DNA from 3 places in the Desulfocurvibacter africanus subsp. africanus DSM 2603 genome. Region 2 is predicted to be linked to each of the others. Evidence: predicted binding sites of a transcription regulator. Region 2 holds the regulator's gene; each other region holds the start of a gene.
The links. Region 2 encodes sigma-54, which starts transcription at its own class of promoters, with help from an activator protein. Its sites were predicted from a motif close to CTGGCACGGNNNNTGCTT; they were not measured.

Region 1: a site for sigma-54 is predicted at 1,167-1,184, ahead of H585_RS0100725 (YeiH family protein). Genes of this name have one in related genera too.
Region 3: a site for sigma-54 is predicted at 1,558-1,575, ahead of H585_RS0100710 (YeiH family protein). Genes of this name have one in related genera too.

Annotation. Positions count from the first base shown of each region.
Region 1 is NZ_AULZ01000001.1:160,546-162,750, reverse strand. It holds gene H585_RS0100730 (sigma-54-dependent transcriptional regulator) at 1-1,042, shown strand, start outside; gene H585_RS0100725 (YeiH family protein) at 1,248-2,205, shown strand, end outside.
Region 2 is NZ_AULZ01000014.1:100,707-102,911, reverse strand. It holds gene lptB (LPS export ABC transporter ATP-binding protein) at 1-459, shown strand, start outside; gene rpoN (RNA polymerase factor sigma-54) at 664-2,106, shown strand; gene hpf (ribosome hibernation-promoting factor, HPF/YfiA family) at 2,138-2,205, shown strand, end outside.
Region 3 is NZ_AULZ01000001.1:155,983-158,187, forward strand. It holds gene H585_RS0100710 (YeiH family protein) at 1-1,494, opposite strand, end outside; gene H585_RS0100715 (sigma-54-dependent transcriptional regulator) at 1,705-2,205, shown strand, end outside.

The DNA.
Region 1 (2,205 bases), on a different contig from region 2:
ACTTATCGGCGAAAACCGGCGGCTGCGCGAGCTGCTTTCGCTGCAGGCCGGTCGTGGTGTGCTCATCGGCGAAAGCCCTGCGATGCTCAAGCTGCGACAGACCGTGTCCGCAGCGGCCGGCACGGACTACACTGTGCTCATCCGGGGCGAATCCGGCACGGGCAAGGAGCTGGTGGCCCGCACTATTCACACCATGAGCCGCCGGGCTCGAGAGCCTTTCGTGGATCTGAACTGCCCGGCCATCCCGGAGCAGTTTCTGGAGAGCGAGCTTTTCGGCCACCTCAAGGGAGCCTTCACCGGCGCGGACAAAGAACGCCGGGGGTTGTTCGTTGCCGCCGGGGGCGGCACGCTGTTGCTGGACGAGATCGGCGACATCAGCCCTTCGGTGCAGACCAAGCTCCTGCGCTGTCTGCAGGAACGCACCATCCGGCCTTTGGGTTCCAACAAGAACATCCCGGTCGATGTGCGCATCCTGGCCTCCACCAACCAGAATCTCGAAGCCAGGATAGTGGACAAGAGCTTCCGTGAAGATCTCTATTACCGTCTAAATGTCATGACCATCCGTACGCCGCCCTTGCGTGATCGACGCGAGGACATCCCCTTGCTCTCACGCCACTTCCTGAACCAGGCTTGCGAGGAGATGGGCAGCGCGCCAAAGGATATCGTCCCCGAGGCCTTGGCTTGGCTCAGCACACGTTCCTGGCCGGGCAACGTTCGCGAGCTGCAGAACTTCATCCGTCGCGCAACGGTCTACAACGCCGGGGACACGCTCACCGTGGAGTGCATGCGCGCCGCCGAGGACGCCATCGTGGATGACCGGGCCGAATTCACTTTGTGCGGCAACCAGAGTTTGCAGGGCATTTCCCCCTATAAAGATGCCAAGGATGCCATCCTCGGCGACTTCACTCGCACTTACGTCCGGGAAGTGCTCGCCACCACCGGCGGAAACGTTTCCGAGACGGCTCGCATCAGCGGTCTGAGCCGTACCGCGTTGCAGAAGATATTCAGCCGCATGGATATTGACCCGGACGAATTCCGCTAGCCCTCTATTTTTATCCTTTCTTTGTGTAAACCTGGGTTGTCATTTCTGGAAGCCCAGGTGGTCATCCTGAATGCCCCCCTCCGAGCAAGTGACTAAAATATAAAACATTAGATTTGGTCCATACACGGCATGATCATTGCTGATTATGGATCAAATCCAAGCGGATAACCGCAAATTCTTTTAGTTTCAGGGAGGATGATTTCCTATGGCTGACTCACGCACTGTTGCCCCCCCCAATGATGATGTCGTCATCGACAAGGCTACTTCCAGCTGGTCCGATCTGTGGAAGAAAGAGGACTATTGGGCGATCTGGATCGCCTTCGGCCTCTTGGCATTGGGATGCCTTATCTTTTTGAACAACAAGCCCGAAGGCTTGAACGAGAAGATCGCCCAGGCCAATGCGGTCATGGAGGCCGAGGCTGCTCGCGCGCCATTCAAGACCCTGGAGTACTACGCGGCCCAGGATATCAAGGGCGGCCTCAAGGGCACGAATGAGCCCATTGCCAAGACCATCTCCAAGTACACAGCCAAACCCAAGGGCTGGAGCAGCAACCCCCTGGACGGCCTGTTCCTGAGCCAGGAAGCGGCTGATGCCAAGAGCGCCAAGGCCAAGCCGGCTTACGAGCAGGCCAAGGCGGCCACCGTTGCCGCCAAGGCTGATGCCCAGATGGCTCAGCAGGCTGCCGTAGCCACCAACTTCCAGGACGAGAGCCTGAACCAGGACGCCAAGGCAAAGATCAGCGCCTGGCGTAAGGCCAAGGCCAAGGAGTCCTCGGCCAAGTCCAAAGCCAGTGTAAAGTCCTACAACGTGCTCTACACTCTTCCGTTGCTCATGGTCTTCATCGGCCTGATCTTCACCCTGGGCATCAAGTTCATGGGCAAGGACGCCGCTGGATTCCTCAAGGGCTTCGTGTTTGTGTTCGCGATCGCCGCACTGTCCTATCTCCTGGCCAACCAGTCGACCATGAAGCAGTACGGCGTGGAATACGCTGTGTGGGCCATCGCCATCGGCATGCTCATTTCCAACACCGTGGGAACGCCTAACTGGGTCAAGCCCGCGCTGGAAACCGAATTCTACATCAAGGCCGGCCTGGTCCTGCTGGGCGCCGGCGTGCTCTTCAACAAGATCGTGGCCATCGGCATTCCCGGTCTCTTCGTGGCCT
Region 2 (2,205 bases):
ACCGTGCGGCAGAATATGGACATCATCCTGGAGCATACGGGGCTCTCCCGCCGTGAGCGGGCCGTCAGGGCCGAGGAGCTATTGGATGAACTGGGCATCACGCGCCTTTCGGGCCAGAAGGCTTCGAGCCTTTCCGGCGGCGAGCGCCGTCGGCTCGAAATCGCCCGCGCCCTTATCCGCCGTCCCCGTTTCGTCTTCCTTGACGAGCCCTTTGCCGGCGTGGATCCCTTGGCCGTGCTGGATATCCAGGATATCATTAAAGGACTCAAGGAAAAATGCATCGGCGTGCTCATTTCCGATCACAACGTACGTGAAACCCTGTCTATTTGCGATCGAGCCTACCTGGCCTACCAAGGCAGCATAATCCTGGAGGGCTCCCCAGAGCAGATAGTCTCCGATCCGAAGGCACAGCAGGTCTACCTGGGCCAAGGCTTTCGTCTGCAGGGAAGAGATATCTAAGAATCCTTGTCCCACAATGCTTCTCGCGTTCTGGCGCAATGGTTGCATACACACATCAAGTATGGCATGAATACACCCACGGCTGCCTGATGAAACTGTGGATACGCTTTCCCCGAAGCCCTTCAGGCCGCTTTATTTATACGGGAAGGCGTCACTGCACTGCCGTCGCGGCAACGAATCCTTCGTGAACGCCATTGGGAGATTATGGGCTTAGAACTACGACAACAACTCAAACTTTCGCAGCAGTTGGTCATGACTCCCCAACTGCAGCAGGCGATCAAGCTGCTTCAGCTTTCCCGGCTCGAGCTGCTCGATACCGTGCAGCAGGAACTCATGGAGAACCCGCTGCTCGAAGAGGGACAGGCCAGTGATCTTGGTAATGAGATCCAGGCCCTTGAGGTCCATGAGCCTGTTCAGGAAATTTCCAAGGATCGCGATGAGATTCTGACGCGTGAACTGACCCGCAATGCGGACTGGGAAGATTACCTCGGTGAGTTTTCCAGCTCGGGCAAGCAGATGCAGATGCGCGAGTCCGAAGTTCCCGAGGATGGCGTCAGTTTCGAGGCTCGCCTTTCCTCAAAGCCGTCCTTGGAAGGGCACCTGTTCTGGCAGGTGCGGCTTTCCGATTTCAGCGAAAAGCAGAAGCAAGTCAGCGAGATCATTATCGGTTGCCTGAGCCCGGCGGGTTACTTGCAGTCCACGGCCGAGGAAATCGCGGCCATGGCGCACACCACGCCGGAAGAGGTCGAGGTGATCCTGCGGCGCATCCAGCGTTTCGATCCCGTGGGCGTCGCAGCCAGGACCCCTCAGGAGTGCCTGCTGGTGCAACTCGATGTCTATGAACACAATGACCCCATACTGCGGGCATTGGTTTCCGAGCATCTGGAAGACCTGGAAAAACGGCGCTACAAACCTCTGGCTCGCAAATTCAAGATCACTCTCGATCAGCTCAAGGAGTACCTTGAGGTTCTGCAGACCCTGGAGCCCTTGCCGGGAGCCAGCTACTCCTCCACCGAGCCGTACTATGTCAGCCCGGACGCCTACGTATACAAATTCAACGATGAATTCGTAATCATGCTCAATGAGGAGGGCATGCCCAAGCTGCAGCTCAACTCCATGTATATGGACAGCCTGCAGGGTTGCAATTCCTCGGATAAGGAATACATGCAAGAGAAGATGCGCTCGGCAGTCTGGCTCATGAAGAGCCTTTACCAACGCCAGCGTACGCTCTACAAGGTCCTCGACAGCATTCTGCGCTTTCAGCGCGACTTCTTCGAGGAGGGGGTCACCCATCTGAAGCCCCTTATCCTCAAGGATGTAGCCGACGATATCAGCATGCACGAGTCCACGGTCAGCCGCATTACGACCAACAAGTATGTCGCCACGCCTCATGGCGTTTTCGAGCTGAAATTTTTCTTCAATAGCGCCCTGGACCTTGATGACGGCAGCCAAGTAGGCTCGGAGAGCGTCAAGGCGCTCATCAAGCAGCTCATATCCGACGAAAGCTCCAAGAGGCCTCTCAGCGACGAGCGCATAGCCGAGATTCTCAAGGAAAAACTCCAGGTGAATATTGCCCGCAGGACCGTGGCCAAGTACCGCTCGGCCTTGGGCATCGAATCCTCTTCCAAGCGCAAGCAAATCTTCTGATTTCTGCCAACCCCGCGCAAAAGGAGCAGGTATGAACATCCATTTCACGTTCAAGAACTTCGAGCCTTCCGAGCACCTCAAGAACTACGCGCGAACCCG
Region 3 (2,205 bases), on a different contig from region 2:
TGCGCCGTAGATGGACGAGAAGATGATGGAGGCGGTCAGGAAGCCGAGCACGAACTTGGGGAAGCGGTGCCAGATCTCCCACGCGCTGACCTTCTGGCCAGGCACGCAGTCGACCTTGTAGCACCAGTAGATGGCCACGCCGAAGGCGGTCACGCCGATCAGCACGTTCTGGATCATCTTGATGGTCGCGGCCACGTACAGGGCCTGCTCGGACAGGAACGCGCCGGCAGCGGCAACCGCGCCAGTGGCGTCGATGGTGCCGCCCATCCAGGCGCCGCCAAGGATGTAAGGCATGCCGGTGGCCTTGATGGCGGCCGGCATGGCCACCATCATGATGGCCGTGAACACGAGCGACAGGCCGATGGCCAGGGTCAGCTCTTCCTTCTTGGCGCGGCAAGCCGCGGCCGTGGCGATGGCCGCCGAGGTGCCGCACACGCTCATGTCAGCCGAGATGACCATGTTGAGCGTCTTGGAGGGCATCTTGAGCACCTTCTGGCCGAAGATGAAGGTGCAGATGAGCACGATGGGCGTTACGACCCAGGCTACGAAGATGCCGGGAATGCCGATGGCCACGATCTTGTTGAAGAGTACCTCGGCGCCCAGCAGCACCAGACCGGTCTTGATGTAGAATTCGGTCTCCAGCGCGGGCTTGATCCACTTGGGCGTGCCCACGGTGTTGGAGATGAGCATGCCGATGACGATGGCCCACACGGCGAACTCGATGCCGTACTGCTTGGAAGCGGACTGTCCGGCCAGCAGGAAGGAGATGGCCGCGACGACGAACACGGCCACGAAGCCCTTGAGGAAGCCTGTCGTGTCCTTGCCCATGAACTTGATGCCCAGGGCGAACAGCAGGCCCAGGGCGATCATGAGGACAGGCAGGGTGGTGAACTGGTTGAAAGTCTTGGCGCTGGTCTTGGACTTAGCCGAGGAGGCCTTTTTCTTGGCCTTGCGCCAGTCGTCCATCTTATCCTGGGCGGTCTGGTTCAGGGCTGCGTCCTGGAAGCCGGCGGCGGCAGCGGCATCTTCGGCGGCCAGAGCCTCGGCCTTGGCTGCATCCGCGGTCGCCTTGGCCTTCTCGTAGGCTGGCATGGCCTTGGCGCTCTTGGCCTCGGCTGCCGCTTTGTCCTGGACCAGACCGTCTATGGGATTGGTAGACCAGCCCGCGGGATGGGCCAGGTACTTGGAGATGGTCTTGGCAAAGGGCATGTCCGAGCCCTTGATGGCGCCCTTGGCGTCTTGGGCCTCATAGTAGGCCACGGTCTTGAAAGGCGCGCGTGCCGCCTCGGCCTCGATGACGGCATTGGCCTTGGCGATCTTCTCTTCCATGCCCTCGGGCCTGTTGTTCAAGAACAGGGCCAGGCCGATGGCCAACAGGATGAAACCGAGCCAGATTGCCCAGTAGTCTTCCTTCTTCCATAGGTCCGAAATGCTCGATGTCGCCTTGTCGACCACGATGTCGGACGCAGGCTGCTGCTTTACTGCCTCTGCCATGATTCCTCTCCTCGCTAAAACGGTTTGTCTTTTGATGCCGCATTGCGTGCGGTACTATTATTTGAGCAACAAGCGTGCCCGTTTTTAATGCTCTCATGTATTTGATTTTAAAATAATTTGTTTAAATTTACGTTCGGCAATTGGTAGGTTAACCTGTCAGTCAGGCAAGTCTAGTTGTCACCACAAGATCGCAGGTGGAGTCGAGTTCAAATGCTGGATGGAGTCATCGTCCTCTTGGACAGGGACAGGGAATTCGCCCGGCATGCCGCTTCGCTTCTTGGGCGCAAGCGCCCTAATGCGCCGGTCAAGATCGCGGCAAATGCTCGGGAAGCCTTGGAGTACGTGCGAGACGAGGATGTATGGGTATTAGTGGCCGACGAACGCCTAGCCGAGGTGGGCCATGACATACTGGCCCAGGCCCTGGCAGTTGCGCCCGATCTGGCCGTTATCCTGCTTACGGACGAGGCCAGCCTTGAAAAGGCCGTGCAGGCCCTGCGCGCTGGGGCTTATGACTTCCTGGCCAGGCCCGTTGCCGATGGGCCCCTGTTAAACACGGTTGGCAATGCCCTGGAGCGCGGAAGACTTCTGGAGGAGAACCGCCGGCTCAAGCGCAAGCTCTCAGGCGGCCATGGCGAACAGACCCTTGTAGGCGAGAGCCCGGCCATGCGCAGGCTGCGCTCCGCCGTGGCGGCCGTGGCCGATGCCGACTAC